2 regions of the Variovorax sp. AC194 genome follow, and region 2 is predicted to be linked to the other one. Evidence: riboswitches for the same ligand, from Rfam matches in the RefSeq annotation. Region 2 holds a riboswitch; the other holds the start of a gene.
The links. Region 2 has a riboswitch for cobalamin ahead of ACZYRS_RS13530 (TonB-dependent receptor). Riboswitches for the same ligand answer to the same signal wherever they lie in the genome.

Region 1 (9,985 bases), 520 kb from region 2:
TCGTAGACCATCAGGTCGTCGGCGCTCGCCTCGCCCGTGCCGCTCTGGCCGAGCCAGGACAGGCGCTGCGCGCGGATGCGGGCCGGGATCTTGCCCTCCGCCTCGCCGAAGAGCCGCACTTCGCCGCGGTGCGCGAGCAGGCCGGCGAGCGCCTTGAGCAGCGTGGACTTGCCCGCGCCGTTCGGGCCGACGATGCTGGTCCAGCGCGCGGACGAAAGTTCGAGATCGATGCCGTGCAGCACTTCGGTCGTGCCGAGCGTGGCGCTGATGCGGCGCGCTTCGATGGCGGGGCGGCTCACGACAAACCTCCACGCGCGCTGCGGCGATGCATGAGCCACAGCAGATAGCTGCCGCCGAGTACCGCAGTCAGCACGCCCACCGGCAGCTCCTGCGGTGCGATGAGCCAGCGCGCCAGCAAGTCGGCCGCCATCAGCAGCAGGCCGCCCATCAAGGCCGCGAGCACGATCAGCCGCGCATGCGTGGTCTTGACCACCGAGCGCACGAGGTGCGGCGCCGCAAGGCCGACGAAGGCGATCAGGCCGGTCTGCGCGACGGCCGCGCCGGTGGCCAGCGCGAGCACCACGACCAGCGCGGCACGCATCGCGCCCAGCGGCAGGCCGAGGCTGCGTGCGGTCGCCTCGCCGAGCGCCAACCCGTCGAGCACCGGCGCGAGCGCCCAAGCCGCCAGCAGGCACACCGCGCAGACCGCGCCCATCACCGCGCAGGCGCTCCAGCCGACGAGGCCGGTGCTGCCGAGAATGAAGCCCTGGATGGCCTGCAGGATGTCGGCCGAGGCGATAGTGATCAGGTCCTTCGCGGCGCCGAGCACCACGCCGACGATCACGCCCGCGAGCAGGAGCCGCAGCGTCTGCTGCACGCCGCGCGCGAGCGTGAGCGTGAGCAGCACCGCGAGCACCGCGCCGACGAAGGCCGCGCCCGTGAGCCCGAGGCGCATCACCCATTGCGTGCTCGCAGCGGAGCCCCCGAACAGCATCAGCGCCACGGCCACGCCCAGCGAGGCGCCCGAGGCGCTGCCCAGCAGATAAGGGTCGGCCAGCGGATTGCGAAACAGCCCCTGCGCCACCGCGCCCGCCAGGCCGAGCAGCGCGCCCGCGAGCCACGCGCCGAGCGTGCGCGGCAGGCGGATGTCCCACACGATCTGCAGCGCCACCGGGTCGTGCCGCGCGGCCAGCAGGCTCTCGAAGCCGGTGCTGCCGATGCCCAGGCCGAACAGCAGCAGCGCGACGCCCAGCACCAGCAGTGCCGTGCCGAACACCACGACGCGGCGCAGGTGCGCGGTGTGCATGTGCGCGGTATGGATGTGCGCGGCGTTCACTGGCCCTTGTCCACCAGGCACTGCGCCATCAGGCGCGCGGCCTCGTCCATGCGCGGACCGGGCCGCACGAGCACATCGGATTGCAGCGCGTCGAAGCGGCAGATGCGCCCTTCCCGCACCGCGCGGATGCCGCCCCAGCCGGGCCGCTGCTCCAGCCCCTGCGCGCTGCGCACGCTGACCATGATGAGGTCGGGATTGGCGCGCACCACGTACTCGGGGTTGAGCTTGGGAAACGGCCCGAGCTTCGCGGGCACGATGTTCTTCATGCCCAGCCGCGTGAGCGTCTCGCCGATGAACGACGACTCGCCCGCCGCATACGGCGTGCTGTTGACCTCGAAGTACACGCGCTTGCCGCGCGCGCCCGCGGGCACCGACTGCGCCGCGGCCGAGACGCTCGCATCGATCACGCGCCACACGCGCGGCGCCTCATGCGTGCCCAGCACCTGGTCGAGCTTGTCGAGCACGCGCTGCACGTCGGCATGGCTCTTGGGTTCGAGCACCAGCACCTTCAGGCCCAGCGCCTCGAGCCGCTGCGTGACGCGCGACGACTTGGCCAGCAGCACCGCATCGGGCCGGAGCGCGACGATGGCTTCCACGTTGGGCTCGATGCCGCCGCCCATCTGCGGCAACGCGCGCACCGCGGCCGGCGAGTTGGAATAGTTGTCCACGCCCACCAGCCGCTCGCAGGCGCCCAGCGCGCAGACGGATTCGGTGAGCGACGGCAACAGCGAGACGATGCGCTGCGGCGGCTGCGGCAGGCTCACGGTGGTGCCGCGTTCGTCGACCACATCGAAGGCGTGCGCCGCGAGTGCGCAGAGCGACAGGCCGATGGCGACGGCGAGCGATGAAAGCAGGCGCAGCTTCATCAGGCGGGCGCCTTCAGGCTCAGCGGCAGGCCGGCCGCCATGAGCGTCACGCGGCTGCAGGCGGCGGCCACGTCCTGGTTCAGGCGCCCGAGCGCATCGACGAACGCACGCGTCTCGCGGCCGAGCGGAATCACGCCCAGGCCGATTTCATTACCCACCAGCACCACCGGCCCGCGCGCCTCGCGCAGTGCGATCTGCAGCATGGTGGCATGCGCCGCGGGCGTGCGCGTCACCGGCCGCGCGGCTTCGCAGCGCATCGGCATCAGCAAGTTGGTGAGCCAGAGCGTGAGGCAGTCGACCACCACCAGCGTCTCGGGTGCGCTCTGCGTGACGATGGCGCGCGCGAGCTCGACCGGCTCCTCGATGGTGCGCATGCCGGGCACGCGCTCGGCGCGGTCGGCCTGGTGGCGCACGATGCGCTCGAGCATTTCGTCGTCGTAAGCCTGGGCGGTGGCGATCAGCACGGCACGGTGGCTGCCGGGCGCAGCGGCGAGCCAGTCGATGGCGCGCTGCTCGGCGCGGCGCGACTTGCCGCTCTTCTGGCCACCGAGGATGAATTCGTGCTCAACGCTCATCGATCTCTTCCTTTGCTGCGTCGTTGTCCAGCGCGATCGGCATGGCGCCGAAGAGCCGCGCCGTGGCCTCGGGGCTGGAGGCGAACCATGCGTGGAAATAGCTGGCCCGCACCGGGCCATGCACATAGAAGGCCTCGCCGCCGCGCGCGCCGACGGGCTGCGTGGCGCCGGGCCGCGCGGTGTGGGCGGAAGGCACGAGCGGCGTTTCGCAGCGCGAATAGTGGAACGTGTGGCCGCGCAGGGTGTGGCTTCCAAGTTCAAGCTGTTGCGGTCCGAGGCCGGCGAGGCGCTTCTGCATCGTCACGCGGCCGGGGAGCAGGCCCCAGAGGCGGTGGACGTGCTGCGGCTCTGCATCGGCGTGCGTGGCCAGTTCATCGAACAGCGCCATCATGCCGCCGCACTCGGCCCAGATGGGCTTGCCTGCTTCGGCATGCGCGGCCAGCGAGGCACGCATCGACTCGTTCGCCGACAGGGCTTCGGCATGCAGTTCGGGATAGCCGCCTGGCAGCCAGACTGCATCGCACACCGGCAAGGCATCGCCCGCGAGCGGCGAGAAAAAAGTGAGCCGCGCACCGAGTGCCGAGAGCACATCGAGGTTGGCGGGATAGATGAAGGAGAACGCCGCGTCGCGCGCGATGGCGATCGCGCGGCCCTTCAGCAATTGCGTAGCGGCTGTGTCTTGCGTCGATGCGGCATCGAAGCGCACCTGCGGCAGTTGCGAGACTGGCAACTGGCCCAGCGGCGTTTCGGCCAGCACATCGGCCGCCGCATCGAGCCGCGCCATCGCGTCGTCGATTTCGCCCGCGCCCACAAGGCCCAGATGGCGCTCGGGCAACGCGAACCGCGCGTCGCGCGGCAAGGCGCCCATCCATTGCGAAGGCTCCCGCAGCGCGTCCTTCAGCATGCCCGCGTGCCGCTCGCTCGCCACGCGATTGGCCAGCACGCCGGCCCACGGCAGGCCGGGCCTGAAGTTCTGCAATCCATAGGCCAGCGCCCCGAAGGTGCCGGCCATCGCATGCGCGTCGATCACCGCGAGCACCGGCAAGCCGAAGCGCTCCGCGAGATCGGCCGCGCTCGGCGTGCCGTCGAACAAGCCCATCACGCCTTCGACGATCACGAGATCGGCTTCGGCCGCCGCGGCATGCAGGCGCGCGCGGCAATCGGCCTCGCCCGTCATCCACAGGTCCAGCGAATGCACCGGCGCGCCGGTGGCGAGCGCCAGCCAGTGCGGGTCGAGAAAGTCCGGCCCGCACTTGAAGGCGCGCACCCGCCGGCCCTGGCGCGCATGCAGCCGCGCGAGCGCGGCGGCCACCGTCGTCTTGCCTTGCCCCGAGGCAGGCGCGGCGATCAGCACCGCAGCGCAGGTGGCTGCGGCGTGTCGTGGCGAGCGGTCGTTTACTGCGGTGTCCACTTGAGGCCGAGGTAGGCGCTGCGGCCCCCGTTGGCGTAGAGCCGTGCGAACTGGTAGTCCTTGTCGCCCACATTGTCGATGCGGGCGATGAGGTTCAGGTCGCGCGTGATCTGCGTGCTGGCCGACAGGTTCAGCAGCGTGTAGCCGCCCAGCTTGACGGTGTTGGCCGTGTCGTCGAAGCGCTGGCTGGAGGCCTGCACCTCGGCGCCCAGCGTCCAGCCGGCCACGCGCCAGTCGGCGCCCAGCGTGCCGTGGCGCTTGGCGCGGCGCGCGAGCAGGTTGCCGGTGTCGGCGTCCTTGGGGTCCTGCACGTCGAACGAGGCGCGCAACGTGACGTCGCCCAGGCGCTGGCTGGCCGAGAGCGTCGCGCCCTGCAGCGTGGCGCGGTTCACGTTGGTGTAGCAGCCGAACGCCGAGGCGCAGCCCTTGGCGGTACCGACGAAGTTGATCAGGTCGCGCACGCGGTTGCGGTACACCACGATGCCGGCGGTGGTGCCGTCCTTGGCGTAGTTCAGGCCCAGCTCGACGTTGCGGCTGTCCTCGGGCCTGAGCGTCGCGATGCCGTATTCGCTGAAGCGCTGGTAGAGCGTCGGCACGCGGAAGGCCGTGCCGGCCGACGCGGTGAAGCGCAGCGACGGCAGGATGGCGAAGCCGTAGGCGGCACTGCCGGTGGTCTTGCCGCCGAACTCGCTGTCCTTGTCGCGGCGCACGTGCAGCTGCAGCGAATGCGGGCCCTGCACGAAGCCGTAGCCGAGCGACAGGGCGTTCTGCGAGCGGTCTTGCGACAGGAGCTTGGCCGAGGTGGTGGGCGCGTTTTCCAGCGCGTCTTCGCGGCGCTCCAGCGTGGCGGTCACCAGGTGCGGGCCGAAGCGCAATTCGTTCTGGAACAGGTAGCCGCGCAGGTTGGTTTCGGTGCGATAGAACGAAGGCTGCGTCTTGTAGACCGACTGCGAGTCGGTCACCTGCACGCGGGTGCTGTAGATGTCGTTCCACTTGGCCGACCAGGTCAGGCCCGCGGTGCGCAGCGTGTTGGTCGAGACGTCGTTCTTGAAGAGGATCGGCGGCTTGGTCCGGAAGCTCACCGAGGGGTCGTAGCCGGCTTCGATGTTGCTCTGGAGCAAGGTGGCGTCGATGCGCTGGTCGGGCGTGATCTGGAAACCCAGCTTCAGGTTGCCCGACGTGCTGCGGTAGCCGTCGCGGTCGGGGCTGGTGAAGCCGTCCTTCGAAGGCGTGCGCTTGTCGGCGGGCTGCACGTTGAAGCCCTTGCTCTCTTCGTGCGCGACGCCGAACGAGTAGTCGAACAGGCCCGACTTGCCGCTCACGCCGCCCTCGATCTTGCGCAGGCCGTGGCTGCCGAAGCCGATGCCCGCGTAGGGCGAGACGCCCTCCTCGCCGCGCTTGGTGAAGAGCTGGATCACGCCGCCGATGGCGTCCGAGCCATACACCGCGGCGGCCGGGCCGCGCAGCACTTCGATGCGGTCGATCTGCGAGAGCGGAATGCTTTCCCAGCCGGCGCCGCCGGTGGTTTGCGAGTCGATGCGCACGCCATCCAAATAGACGGCGGTGAAGCGCGTTTCCGCGCCGCGGATGAAGAGGCTGGTGGTGTTGCCCACGCTGCCGTTGCGCGTGATCTCGATGCCCGGCTGGCGCGCCAGCACATCGGCCACGCCGGTCGCGCCGCTGCGCTCGATGGTCTCGCGGTCGATGATGGACACGTCGCCCACCAGGTCCGACAACGGCTGCGGCGTGCGGTTGGCGGTGACCACCGTCTGGGGCAGCGCGGGTGTTGCTTCCTGCGCGAGCACGGACAGCGGGATCAGCGCGAGGCCGCCGAAGGCCGAGGCCAGCGCGAGCGGCAGGCAGGCGAGAGAGCGGCGCGCAGGAGCGCGGCCGCGGGAAAGAGAAACGCAGGAAGTCATGGATCAGCCGAACGAACGTCAATGCCCCTGGCCGGCCTCCCCGCCGGCGCCTCGGGGCGCAATGACCGCCCCAGGCACGAACCGTTTCATCGGTTCATTGCATGCGGCAGCCGCCTTGTTGGCCGGTATCCGGGCTGGCAGAACGGCCCCTGCCGCCTTCCCAGGCACCTGTTTCAGGGCGCCCAGTGGCTGGATGGAAAGGGGTGGCGCCTTGCGGCGTCGTCTGCTTGACCGTTGCGGGGGCAGCGCAGGCGGCTTCGGCCTTGTTCCGATGTCCGGCTTGCGGACCCTCGGGGGCGTTCACTCCTGCTTCCCGTTGAACTGCGCCGTGCGAACCACGGCGCGAGCACCAACGGGCGGGATTTTAGGCCCTTCGGCAGCGGCGCTAAGTCGAAAGTTTTGGCTGCCGCGCCCATCGGGCCGCTGGTGAGGCTACTTCGATGGGGCCGGGCGGACCGCCATCACCTCGATCTCCACCAGGTACGCCGGGTTGGCCAGTGCCGCCACCTGCATGGCCGAGCGCACCGGCAGCTTCGGTTGCGCGGTGGTGCCGAAGAACTGGGTGTAGCCCTCCATGAAGCCGGCGAAGTCCATCTTGTTGTCCTTGGCCGGATCGCCGACCAGGAACACCTGCATCTTCACGACGTCGCCCATCGTGAGGCCCAGGCCCGTGAGGCTCTTCTCGATGGCCTTGAGCACGCCGACGGTCTGGCCCCTGGTGTCGCCGCCATAGGCCGCGGCACTGTTCTTGGGCGCGGCCGCGTCCTGCAGCGGCGGCACCTGGCCCGAGAGGTACACGTTGGTGAGCGACGACGGCACCTCGACCGCGGCCGAAATCGGAAAGGTGGAGTTCGGAATGCGGTGGCGAATGACTTCGTCGGCCGCGTGCGCCGCGCCGGCGCCGGCTGCGAACAGGGCGGCGGCGAGCGCCAGTGGCTGGGTCTTGGTGAACAGGGTCATGGTCATGCGTGTTGTCTCTCTGCTGGGGTGGTGGATGAAGGAGGGATCCGGTGAATGCCGCAACGCGGTCAAGGCCGCAGCTTCTTGACGCTCTCCGCGGGAATGGCATCGGCGTACTGGTTGCCGAAATGGGTGCGCGCATAGCCGACCACCGAGGCGATCTGCTCGTCGCTGAGCATCTTGCCGAAGGCGGGCATGCCCTTCTGGCCGTTGATGACGACGTAGAGCGGGTACTCCGCGCTGGCCAGGCGCGGGTTCGATGCGAGCGGCGGGTAGGCGCCCGCGCCCTTCGCGCCCTGCCCTTGCGCCATGTGGCAGGCCTGGCAGGTGGCGCGGTAGATCGATTCGCCCGAGCTCTCCTGGAACCGGGGGCCGACGGAGAACGCGGGTTCGGACGACTGCGACGGCGATTGCGATTGCGCGAAGACCTGGCCGCTCATCGCTGCGATGGCGCCGAACGAAAGGCCGAGCAGCGCGCGCTTGAAAGTCGTGAGGTTGTTGTTGTTCATGGTGGGTGTGTCCTTCACGCTGCGTTCATGCAGCGACGGCGCGGGCGTGCAGCCGCTGGATCGCATCGAGCGACGAGAGCAGCGCGCCCTCCTGCCAGGCCGGAATGTAGGAAGCGTGTTCGCCCGCGAGCGCGATGCGCCCGTCGACCTGGCACAGGTTCTTGTAGTGCTTCTGGCGCGTCTCGTCGGTCCACATGCCGTAGCAGCCATGCGAGCCCGGCACGCGGTGCCAGCCGACGGAGATGCCGTTGTCGAATTCGCGCGCGTACTGCGGATGCAGCTGCGTGCCGAACTCGACCGCGCGGCGCACGCGCTCCTCGGGCGCCATCGCGGTGAATTCGTAGGAGTTCGGGCCGTCGAACACATAGGCCCCGAGCACCACCGCCTTGCCCTTGTCACCGTAGCGCGTCGAGGGGTACGAGATGCGCGAGATCGGCAGATCGGTGTAGCTGATGCCGCCGTAGATGTGCTCGTCTTCTTCCCAGAAGCGGCGCTTGAACTGCAGGCCGACTTTCACCGACGCGCCATAGGGCACGGCGTTGATGGCCTCCTGCATCGGCGCGCTGACCTGGACGTCGATCTGGCTCAACACCGACAGCGGAATGGTGCACAGGCACCAGTCGGCCTTGGCCTGCGCGACCGCGCCGCCCTTGGCCTCGTCGGTGTAGGTGACGGTGACGCCGCGGTCGTTCTGCTCGATCTTGGTGACCTTCGCGCCGTAGCGGATGAGGCTGCCGACTTCTTTCTGGAAGGCCTTGGCGATCATGTCCATGCCGCCCACGGGCTGAAAGATCGCGCTCTGGAATTCATAGTCTTGTCCGCTCGCGATGTAACGCCAAAGGTTTGATTGCAGCAACTCGCTCATGTCGAGCGGCTTCGACGGCTTGGCCAGCGGCATGAGGCCGCCGCCCGCATCGACTTCATAGCCGCGGCGGTCGCTGCTGACAGTGCCTTCGCGGTAGCGGAATTGCGTGTCGAGCGCGCCCCAGCGGCGCAGGCCTTCGAGGAGTTTTTCCTTGTCCTCCTTCGTCAGCGCCGCATCGAGGTTGCCCTGCTGCGTCGCCTTGCCGAGCAGCTCCGCCACGTAGCCCTGGTAGTCGGCCTGCACATGGCGATAGCGCTGCGGCTTGCCGCCATAGGCCTTGCTCGAATGCACGAGCGCGTTGTAGTTCACCTGAATGAAGGGCTCCAGCGCAACGCCCAGGCGCTTGCAGTAGCCGAGCACCGCGTGGTGATGAAAAGGTATGCGCCACGGACCGGGGTTGAAGTACTCGCCCTTGGCAAAGCCGCACTGCTGCGCGGCACCGCCGAGCTCGGTGAAGGTGTCGCCGCCGCGCAGCGTCCAGCAGCGGCCGCCCGCGCGGTTGCTGAACTCGAGCACCTTCACCGAGTAACCCGCGTTGCGCAGCTCGAGCGCGGCGGCCATGCCGGCCAGGCCCGCACCAAGAACCAGCACCGACGCACCCTTTCTTGCACCATCGAGTTTCGGAGGACCGCCGTAGTTGGACTCGGCAGCGAAACCCAGGGAAGTCATCGCCTGGTACATCGCGCCGCCGCCCGCGGTCTTGCCGATGAGCGCGAGCAGGTCGCGCCGGCTGAATAGAGTGTTGTTCTTCGTGGTCATGGAGTGGCTATAAATGTTTGAAACGCCACTGCGAAGGCAGCAGAATCCATGCCAGTCGAGGCACCGCGCGCCCTGCCGGCGGGCCCCATTCCCCGGGAAACTACAATCGCCAACCATGCCCGCCTCCAGCCCCATCGATCAGATCGCCGAGCGTGTGGAACGCTTGCTCGTGCGTCACGAAGAGGTACAGCGCACCAATGCGCTGCTCCAGGAACAGGTCGATGCGCTCACGCGCGAACGCGACGGGCTCAAGTCGCGGCTCGCCGCGGCACGCACGCGCCTGGATGCGCTGCTCGAGCGGCTGCCGGCTGAACCACCTCCCGAAGACTCCACCGCATGAAGCAGATAGAAGTACAGATCATGGGCCAGAGCTATTTGCTCGGCTGTCCCGACGGCGGCGAGCCGCAACTGCGCGATGCGGTCGAACGCGTGGATGCGGCCATGTGCAAGATCCGCGATGCGGGAAAAGTCAAGGCGCGCGATCGCATCGCGGTGCTGGCTTCGCTGAACCTGGCCTTCGATCTCGCGGCGCAACAGGCCACGGCTGTTGCAGCGCCTGTCGCCACAGCGCCCGCGCCTGCCGCGGCCGAGCCCGGAGAAGTCGATGCCAAGGCCACCCAGCTCATTCAAAAGCTCGATCAGGCACTGGCCGGCGATGGTCATTTGCTCTGAATGAACACCATGGACGCATACGGAGCGTAAAATCCGAACTGTCTGCGGTGCGCGTCGGGCTTAATATTTCCTTGTTCCAATGCTCTCCGGAGCCGGGCTTGGTACATCGCTTG
Region 2 (9,985 bases):
GGTCCGGGCGAAGAGCGCGGTGCCCAGCAGTTCCTCGAGCCGCTTGACCTGCATGCTCACGGCCGACTGGGTCCGGTTGAGCTGCGCGGCCGCGCGGGTGAACGAGTGTTGCTCGGAGACGGTGACGAAGGTCTTCAGCAGTTCGGGGTCAAGCACGGCGTTGCTCATCGGGTTTGCTGATGAAGCTGATCATGTTTATTTGTTTGTTTTATCAACACCCGCTATTTAGCATCGTCCTTCGACATGACACAAGGATGCCGGTGAGCGCACTTCTTTCGGGTTTGCTGGCCGCGATCGTCTCCAGCGCCATGGGTGGCGCGGCGGTCGGCGCGACGCGCTTCGTCGCGGGTGCGATCGACCCCCTGGCATTGGGCTCGCTGCGCTTTGGCATCGGCTTCGTGCTGCTGCTGCCCCTGGCGATGCGCCGCCGGCAGAACTGGCCGCGGCCGCGGGCGATGCCCAGGGTGGTCGGTCTCGGGCTGCTGTTCTTCGCTGCGTTTCCGGTGCTGTTCAATCTGTCGCTGCACTTCACGACCGCGGCGCGCGGCGCGCTCGCACTGTCGACCTTGCCGCTGCTCACGATGGCGATCGCGGCGCTGCTTGGCGTGGAGCAGCTCACGGCGCGCAAATCGGCAGGGGTCCTCCTGGCGATGGGCGGGGTGGGCATGGCATTGGTCTCGGGCCTCGCGGCGGCGCCGGCCGGTGCGTGGCGCGGCGATCTCACGATGCTCGGGGCGGCGCTCTGCATGGCCTTCTACAGCGTCTGGTCGAGGCCGATGATCCGCGAGACCGGCCCCATACCGTTCACGCTGGTGGCGATGGGCAGCGGCGCCCTGTGCCTGGTCGCCGCAAGCGCATGGCGCGGCGGCTACGCACCGATGGCGTCGTTCGACAGCGGGCAGTGGCTGGCCATCGCCTACCTGGGCGTATTCGGTGGCGCGGTCGTCTTCTTCCTGTGGTCGTACGCACTCGCCAGGACCACGCCCACGCTCGTGGCGCTGTCGGTCACCGTCAACCCGATCGCCGCCGCCTTCGCGGGGTGGGCGCTGATGAACGAGCCGGTGCGCTGGAGCCTCGTCGCCGGGTTGCTGATGGTGTTTGCGGGCATCGCGATATCGAGCACCTCACGGCGCGCGGCATAGAACCGTTGGCGGAATCAGGCGGGGTTGTCTTGCGTCTGCAGCGTCTGGTCGAACAGCGCAAGGAGTTGCCGCGCGAACACCTCCATGTTCGCCGGACGGTCGGTGGTTCCGTTCTCGATGGTCCGGCTCACGGTGACAGCGCCTGCGACTGCCAGGCACACGTGCCCCGGCGCATCGCCATAGGGGCTGCCCGAAGGCCCGGCCGCGCCGCTCTCGCAGATGCCCCAGGTCGCGCGATGGCTCTCGCGGATGCGGGCCGCGATGAACCGGGCGTAGGGCTCGGTTTCTCCGCGCATGTCGCCGATGTCTTCACGCGTGAGGCCCAGCAGTGCCTTGCCGGCGCGCCGCGAATAGACGACCGCGCCGCCGAGGAAGAAAGCCGAGGCGCCGGGAATCGCGAGCAGGGCGGCCGAGACGAGCCCGCCCGCCGAAGACTCCGCGACCGCCACCGTCTGGCGCCGTTCGCGCAGCGTCGCGCCGACGCGGGCGGCGAGCACGGCGAGCGGCTCCAGTTCGGTCGAGGGTGCGGCGCTCACGGCGTCTTTCGCAGCGTGCCGCCCGGCTGGCGCACATACGCCGGCGCGCGCTCGTGGCTCGCCGTGCTGCCGTAGACCGTGTCCGCCGGGTAGTACTCGGCCTGCAGCTGCACCTTGGCCGCGGCTTCCTCGCCGGCGGTGTGGGCGATGAAGGCGAGCATCAGGTCGGTGCCGGCCGAGACGCCCGCCGAGGTCCACACGTCGCCATCCTGCACGAAGCGCTGCTCGACCACCTTCACGTCGCCGAGTGCGCGCAGGCGATCGAGCGAACCCCAGTGCGTGGTCGCGGTCTTGCCCGAGAGCAGGCCCGCCGCATGCAGCACGAAGGCGCCGGTGCATACCGAGAGCAACGCCTTGCAGCCCGGTGCCTGCGCGGCGAGGAACTGCACCATCGCGGGGTTGTCGACCTCGCGCCGCGTGCCCATGCCGCCGGGCACGAGCAGGTAGTCCAGCGGCGGACAGTCGGCGAACGACGCGTGCGGATTGATCGACAGGCCCTTGGCGCAGACCACCGGCTCGCGCTTCTCGGCAACGATGAGGCACTGCTGCGGGCCCGCCGCGAGCTTGCTCCACATGGTGAGCATTTCCCAGGGCCCGACGAAGTCGAGTTCCTCGACGTCGGGGAATACGATGATCCCGAAATTCATACTTTCGAACTCCTTGGCTGCCTGGCCGCTGCAAGAGCGTACAGACCTGAGCATATAGGTTGCACCCGCGCATCGCACCGTGACAGCTGGTTGCAAGCTTGGCTCAGTGTTTTCCTCAGAGGTCGGTGGCCTGAAAATGGCTAGAGTGAAGGCGGCCGTTCAGGCTTTTGCTAAGCACACATCAAGGAAATTTCATGAGCAAGAAAGTTGCATATGTCACCGGAGGCATGGGTGGCATCGGAACAGCCATCTGCCAACGTCTGCACAGGGACGGATTCACCGTGGTCGCCGGTTGCGGCCCTACGCGCGACCACGCCAAGTGGCTCGCCGAACAGAAAGCCGAAGGCTTCGAGTTCCACGCCTCCGTCGGCAATGTCGGCGACTGGCAATCCACCGTCGAGGCCTTCTCCGCCGCCAAGGCAGCGCATGGCGCCATCGACGTGCTGGTGAACAACGCGGGCATCACGCGCGACCGCATGTTCCTCAAGATGACGCCCGAGGACTGGAGCGCGGTCATCGAGACCAACCTGAACAGCATGTTCAACGTCACCAAGCAGGTGGTGGGCGACATGGTGGAAAAGGGCTGGGGCCGCATCATCAATATCAGCTCGGTGAACGGTGCCAAGGGCCAGGCGGGCCAGACCAACTATTCGGCCGCCAAGGCCGGCATGCACGGCTTCACGATGGCGCTGGCGCAGGAGCTGGCCAACAAGGGCGTGACGGTCAACACCGTGAGCCCGGGCTACATCGGCACCGACATGGTCAAGGCCATCCGCCAGGAAGTGCTCGACAAGATCGTGGCCACCATCCCGGTCAAGCGCCTGGGCGAGCCCAGCGAGATCGCCTCGATCATCTCGTGGCTCGCAACGGACGAAGGCGGCTACTCCACGGGGGCCGACTTCTCGGTCAACGGCGGCCTGCACATGCACTGAGCATGCTGACCGCGACCTGATCGAAAAACCCGCTTCGGCGGGTTTTTTCATTGGACAAATGTGGCTTCTACGAATGGAAAACACCTGATCCCGGCCTACAGTTCCCAACCCTTCCGGAGGCAAGTCATGGAACACACAACAAACACACCCGCCAAGAAGCTCCCGCTCTACCGCTCCCTCTACGTGCAGGTGATCACCGCGGTGATCATCGGCGTGCTGCTGGGCTACTTCTATCCCTCCACCGGCGAGGCGATGAAGCCCCTGGGCGACGGCTTCATCAAGCTCATCAAGATGATCATCGCGCCGATCATCTTCTGCACGGTGGTGGTGGGCATCGCCGGCATGGAAGACATGAAGAAGGTCGGCAAGACCGGGGGCCTGGCGCTCCTGTACTTCGAGGTCGTGAGCTCCATCGCACTGGTGGTGGGCCTCGTGCTGGTCAACGTGCTCAAGCCCGGCGTGGGCATGAACATCGACCCGACCACGCTGGACACCAAGGCCATCGCCGCCTACACCGGCCCGGGCAAGATGACCGGCACGGTCGACTTCATCCTCAACATCATCCCCAACACCCTCGTGGACGCCTTCGCCAAGGGCGAGATCCTGCAGGTGCTGCTGATCGCGGTGCTGTTCGGCTTTGCGCTGCACCGGTTCGGCGGCCGCGGCACGCTGGTGTTCGACGTGATCGAGAAGGGCTCGCACGTGCTCTTCGGCATCGTCAACTACATCATGAAGCTCGCGCCCATCGGCGCCTTCGGCGCGATGGCCTTCACCATCGGCAAGTACGGCGTGGGCAGCCTGTTCTCGCTGGGCAAGCTGATGGGCACGTTCTATCTCACGTGCCTCTTGTTCATCTTCGTGGTGCTCGGGCTCATTGCGCGCTTCCACGGGTTCAGCATCTGGAAATTCATCAAGTACATCAAGGAAGAACTCTTGATCGTGCTGGGCACGTCGTCCAGCGAATCGGTGCTGCCCCGCATGATGGAAAAGATGGAGAACCTGGGCGCGAACAAGACCTGCGTGGGCCTGGTGATCCCGACCGGCTACTCGTTCAACCTGGACGGCACCTCCATCTACCTCACGATGGCGGCGGTGTTCATCGCGCAGGCCACCAACACGCCGATGACGCTGGTGCAGGAGATCACGCTGCTCGCGGTGCTGCTGCTCACCTCCAAGGGCGCGGCGGGCGTCACGGGCAGCGGCTTCATCGTGCTGGCCGCCACGCTGTCGGCGGTGGGCCATGTGCCGGTGGCGGGCCTTGCGCTCATCCTGGGCATCGACCGCTTCATGTCGGAAGCGCGCGCGCTGACCAACCTGATCGGCAACGGCGTGGCGACCATCGTCGTGGCCAAGTGGACCAACGAGCTGGACACCGAGCGGCTGCAGGCGGGCCTGAACAACGAGAGCTGGGTCGAGTCCCAGGAGCCCGAAGTGCTCGAAGGCGGCCGCGACAGCAAGATGGTCGGCTGACCGACCACGGGCACCCCCACGGCGTGCCCGAGTGCGCAGGGCATCGGGTGTCCCCCGCAGCGAAATCAAGGAGGAGGGCGAAGCCCGGGGGACATTCGCGGAGGGGGACACCCGGTGGCCTGTGCACCCGCCCTGAATGCCCCTCCCTGAACACCCCTCCCGCAACGCCCTTCAAGAAGGCCGTGTGAAATAAAAGGGCACGCATCGTTCCTGCAAAATGCAGCGATGCCGCACAGCGTCTCCCTCATCAACACCATCGCCGCCGGCCTCGGCCTCGCGCTGGTGTTCGGTTTCCTGGCGGCCAAGCTGCGGTTGCCGGCCCTCGTGGGGTACCTTCTCGCGGGCGTGATCATCGGCCCCTTCACCCCCGGCTTCGTGGCCGATGCAAGCATTGCCGCGCAGCTCGCCGAAATCGGCGTCATGTTGCTGATGTTCGGCGTCGGCCTCCACTTTTCCCTCGACGACCTTTTGGCCGTGCGCAAGATCGCGCTGCCCGGCGCTCTGGCGCAGATCGCCGTGGCCACGCTGCTCGGCGGCGGCCTGGCGCTCTGGTGGGGCTGGAGCCCCGGCGCCGCGCTGGTGTTCGGCCTGGCGCTCTCGGTGGCCAGCACGGTCGTGCTGCTGCGCGCGCTCGAGAGCCTGGGCATCCTCGACTCGTTCACCGGCCGCATCGCCATCGGCTGGCTCGTCGTCGAAGATCTGGCCATGGTGCTCGTGCTGGTGCTCATGCCGCCGCTGGCCGGCGCGCTCGGCGGCACCCCCGACAACGGCGGCGGCCCCGCCGATCCGCTGTGGCAGACCCTGGGCCTCACGCTGCTGCAGGTCGGCGGCTTCGTCGCGCTGATGCTCGTGGTGGGCCGGCGCGTGTTCCCCTGGATCCTCTGGCAGGTCACGCGCACCGGTTCCCGCGAGCTCTTCACGCTGTGCGTGGTGGCCGCCGCCGTGAGCATCGCCTTCGCCTCGGCGGCGCTCTTCGGCGTGTCGTTCGCGCTCGGCGCCTTCTTTGCCGGCATGGTCATGCGCGAGTCGCAGTTCAGCCACCGCGCGGCGCAGGAATCGCTGCCGCTGCGCGATGCGTTCGCGGTGCTGTTCTTCGTGTCGGTGGGCATGCTGTTCGACCCCTCGGTGCTGATCGATCGCCCGCTGCAGGTGCTCGCGGTCGTGCTGGTGATCGTGCTGGGCAAGTCGCTCGCGGCCTGCGCGCTGGTGCTGGTGTTCCGCTACCCGCTGGCCACGGCGCTCACGGTGAGCGCGAGCCTCGCGCAGATCGGCGAGTTCTCGTTCATCCTCGCGGGCCTGGGCGTCTCGCTCGGTCTGCTGCCGGTCGAGGGGCAGAGCCTCGTGCTCGCGGGCGCGCTCATTTCCATTGCCACCAATCCGCTGTGGTTCAGCCTCATCGCGCCGCTGCAGAAATGGCTGCATGCCCATTCCTCGTTCGCGCGCGGGCTCGAATCGCGCACCGATCCGCTGGCCGAATTGCCGATGAGCACCGAGGCGCGCTACCTCTCGCGCCAGGTGGTGCTGGTCGGCTACGGGCGCGTGGGGCGCCGCATCGCGGCCGAGCTCGAAGCGAACGACATTCCCTACGTGGTGGCCGAGCAGAACCGCGAGCTGGTCGAGAAGTTGCGCGAGGCCGGCGTCGCCGCCGTCTGGGGCGATGCGGCGGACCCGGCGGTGCTGATCCAGGCGCACATCGCGCGCGCCCGCGTGCTGGTGGTGGCCACGCCCGATACCCTGAACGTGCGCCAGATGATCGAGACCGCGCGCACGCTCAACCCGTCGATCCAGACCGTGATCCGCAGCCACAACGAGCAGGAAGCCAAGCTGCTCACCCAGGAAGCGTCGGTCACCGTGTTCCTCGGCGAGCACGAACTCGCCCAGGCCATGGCGCGCGACGTGGTGCAGCGCGCGGTGTCGATGGCCGTGCCGGCTTGAGCGCCGAAGGATCCGCTACCCGTTCAGAGGTCTTCGATGACCAGCGTGCGGTAGCGCTGCGCGATGGAGTAAGGGACGGTACGAACCAGTTCCATCAGGCGGTTGGCCGCCTCTTCGTTCTGGGTCTTGATCAGGAGGCCCGTGTGGCCTTCGCGCGCGAGCTTGGTGTAGGCGCGCACCGTGGCGCCCTCGGTGCCCGCGGAGGGCAGGGGGTTGTCGGCGTCGCTCACGGTGGGCGAGATTTCCGCCAGCACCGTGGCCGCAGGAAGAAGGTAGACCTCGTCGCCGCTCACGCCGCTTTCGATCAACCGGTGGCCGATGCGGTCGGCGTCCTCCGCGCTCGGGAACATCACCATCGAATAGCCGGTCGGATAGAACGCGCCGCCGATGCTCGCCCGCATGTTGGATTCAAGGGTGAAGTGCTTCATGTTGCCTCCTGGTTTTGATGAAGGTGCCTGAAACAACCTTAGTTCCCACCCCGCGCAAGCTCTGTAGGAGAAGCCCGGAAGCTCCGGAAGCTGTCAACCGCGCTGTTGTCCCAGTCATTGACAGAAATACGCTGCCATGAAACGCATCCCCATGCCCCTTCCCCGCAACATCGCGCTGACCGTCCACGAGTTGGAGGTCGGCGAGTTCTATTGGGTGCTGATGGAAGAAACCGTGGACGGCACCGGCGCAGATGCGACCGGCGACCAGCGCCACGTCTACGTGCCGCTGGAGGCGGCCCATGACCCCTACGCCAGCTACTCGAACGCACTGGTGGCCGGCGTCGCGGTGATGCGGCGGCTGTTCGGCACCGAAGGCAAACCCGCCTGAGACGCATCGAGCGGCGGTCGCGGTCCTCGCGCCGAGGCCGCTCCCTATAATTCCGCCGGTCGGGTTGTAAGCTTTTCTTAGCAAGACCACCCACACGGTTCGAAGGTGCCCCGCATGCCATTCAGTGGCCTGGGGGTTAAACGGGAAGCAGGTGCGCTGCGTCTTCACGGACGCATCCATTCCTGCGCTGCCCCCGCAACGGTCAGCGGATCTGGAAAACCTCGCGTCGATGCCCCCTGCGGCATCGGCAGCCACTGCGCTTCGGCGTGGGAAGGCGAGGGTTTCGGCTCCGATGCGCACGCACAGTGCCATCGAAGCGCTCCGCAAGCCCGGATACCGGCCTTCGCAACCGCCATCGGACGCTGCGGGAGTGCGGGTCCGGGCATGCCGCTTCGCCCCTCGCGCGACCGGCCCGCCCGCTAGCCGCCTCCCTCGACGTCCTCATTCGGTCAGGAGCCTGCGGGGACGCAGGTCGCGAGGAGAAGTCACATGGGTCAAGCATCGCCGGCGCGCGATCGCACGGACGCGCCGCTGCAATGGGCACGCCTTTCGGGTCTTTCATTGGGGTTGAGCCTGGCTTTCGCGCCAGGCGGCGCCCTGGCGCAATCGGGTGAGGCAGCGGGCGACAGCCGCAGCAACAGCGGTCTCGCGCCGGTGCAGGTCGAGGCCAGCCGCCGCTCGCCGCTGGCCATCGACGAGCCCTCGCACACCGGCAGCCGCCTGGGCCTCACACCGTTGGAAACCCCCGCGAGCATCGAGGTGCTGACCGGCGACACCATCCGCGCGCGCGGCGACGTCTCGGTGATCGATGCCGTCACCCGCGCCACCGGCATCACCGGCTCGCCCGGCCCCGGCAACGGCGGCACGGCGCTGGCGGCACGCGGCTTCAGCGGCCACGGCTCGGTGATGCAGCTGTTCGACGGCACGCGCCTCTACGCGGGCGCGGGCACCGTCACCTTCCCGTTCGACACCTGGTCGGTCGACCGCATCGAGGTGCTGCGCGGCGCCGCCTCGGTGATGTTCGGCGAGGGCGCCATCGGCGGCGCGATCAACGTGGTGCCCAAGAAGCCCACGCGCGGCCCGATCCAGAACGAGGCGCTCGTCACCGCCGGCTCCGACGCCACGCGCCAGGTCGCCTTCGGCAGCGGCGGCGCCATCAACGACATGCTCTCCTACCGCTTCGACATCAGCCACCGCAAGACCGACGGCTTCATGGTGCGCGGCGATGCCGAGAGCCTGGCCGTGGGCGGCGCGGTGCGGCTGGATGTGTCGCCGCAGCTGCAGTTCACGCTCTCGCACGACGAGGGCCGCCAGTCGCCGCAGCGCTACTACGGCGTGCCGCTCATCAACGGCCGCGTGAGCAGCCTCAGCCGCGAGCAGAACTACAACCCCGACGACGCCGAGATCAAGTACCGCGACCGCTGGACCCGCTTCGATGCGCAGTGGATGCCCAGCGACGCCGTCACCGTGCGCAATCAGCTCTACCGCCTGGACAGCAAGCGCCACTGGCGCAACAGCGAGACCTACACCTACAACGCCACCACGCGCCGCGTGACGCGCGGCGATTACCTGGAAATCGGCCACGACCAGGAGCAGACCGGCAACCGCACCGACGCCACCTTCAGGCATTCGCTCTTCGGCATGAAGAACCAGGTGCTGGTGGGCTTCGACGCCAACCGCATCGACTTCCTGCACACCAACGACTCGCCCTACGGCGGCCGCTCGGTGGTGGACCCCTTCGTCTTCAACCCCGGCGTCTACACCTCGCCGGTGGCCTACACGCCGCGCTACAAGACCAGGACCAGCACCTACGCCTTCTTCGCCGAAGACAAGCTGGCCTTCAACGAGCAATGGTCCGTGGTCGGGAGCCTGCGCTGGGACCACGCGAAGATCGCGCGCACCGACCTGCAGAGCGCGGCCAACAACTTCCAGAAGACCTTCGTCTACGGCACGGGGCGCCTGGGCGTGGTGTACGCGCCCGATGCGTCGCAGTCGTTCTACGCGCAGGTGGCGCGCGCGGCCGACCCGCTGGGCTCGCTGGTCACCACCTCGGCCTCGCAGGCCACCTTTGACCTCAGCACCGGCAAGCAGGTCGAGGTCGGCTACAAGCGCCAGCTGGCCGATGGCCGCGGCGCCTGGACCGTGGCCGCCTACCGCATCGAGAAGAAAAAGCTGCTCTCGCGCGACGCCAACGACCCGACCGTCACGCAGCAGATCGGCCAGCAGTCCTCCGAAGGCATCGAGGCCACGCTCGACCTGGCGCTCACCTCCACGCTCCGGCTCGAGGCCAACGTGGCCAAGCTGCGCGCGCGCTACGACGACTTCAACGAGGCCTCGGGCCGCACGCTCATCTCGCGCGCCGGCAACACGCCGGCCGGCGTGCCCGAGGAGGCCGCCAACCTCTGGCTCAACTGGCGCTTCATGCCGCAGTGGGAGGCCGAGTTCGGCGTGCGCTACGTCGGCCCGCGCCAGGTCGATGCGGCCAACTCGCGCAAGATCGGCTCCTA

Region 1: linked by a shared signal. The riboswitch ahead of ACZYRS_RS16000 (TonB-dependent receptor domain-containing protein) and the one ahead of ACZYRS_RS13530 (TonB-dependent receptor) in region 2 are both predicted to bind cobalamin.

Annotation. Positions count from the first base shown of each region.
Region 1 covers NZ_OZ409823.1:3,335,257-3,345,241, reverse strand. Annotated here, with positions in the region: gene ACZYRS_RS16025 (ABC transporter ATP-binding protein) at 1-299, opposite strand, end outside; gene ACZYRS_RS16020 (FecCD family ABC transporter permease) at 296-1,306, opposite strand; gene ACZYRS_RS16015 (ABC transporter substrate-binding protein) at 1,333-2,202, opposite strand; gene ACZYRS_RS16010 (bifunctional adenosylcobinamide kinase/adenosylcobinamide-phosphate guanylyltransferase) at 2,202-2,777, opposite strand; gene ACZYRS_RS16005 (cobyrinate a,c-diamide synthase) at 2,767-4,188, opposite strand; gene ACZYRS_RS16000 (TonB-dependent receptor domain-containing protein) at 4,173-6,107, opposite strand; cobalamin riboswitch at 6,211-6,475, opposite strand; gene ACZYRS_RS15995 (RidA family protein) at 6,540-7,073, opposite strand; gene ACZYRS_RS15990 (c-type cytochrome) at 7,136-7,576, opposite strand; gene ACZYRS_RS15985 (flavin monoamine oxidase family protein) at 7,602-9,200, opposite strand; gene ACZYRS_RS15980 (hypothetical protein) at 9,316-9,540, shown strand; gene ACZYRS_RS15975 (cell division protein ZapA) at 9,537-9,872, shown strand.
Region 2 covers NZ_OZ409823.1:2,816,497-2,826,481, forward strand. Annotated here, with positions in the region: gene ACZYRS_RS13485 (LysR substrate-binding domain-containing protein) at 1-156, opposite strand, end outside; gene ACZYRS_RS13490 (DMT family transporter) at 261-1,142, shown strand; gene ACZYRS_RS13495 (CinA family protein) at 1,157-1,678, opposite strand; gene ACZYRS_RS13500 (DJ-1/PfpI family protein) at 1,675-2,325, opposite strand; gene phbB (acetoacetyl-CoA reductase) at 2,520-3,257, shown strand; gene ACZYRS_RS13510 (dicarboxylate/amino acid:cation symporter) at 3,384-4,727, shown strand; gene ACZYRS_RS13515 (cation:proton antiporter domain-containing protein) at 4,953-6,662, shown strand; gene ACZYRS_RS13520 (hypothetical protein) at 6,686-7,090, opposite strand; gene ACZYRS_RS13525 (hypothetical protein) at 7,227-7,478, shown strand; cobalamin riboswitch at 7,566-7,837, shown strand; gene ACZYRS_RS13530 (TonB-dependent receptor) at 7,968-9,985, shown strand, end outside.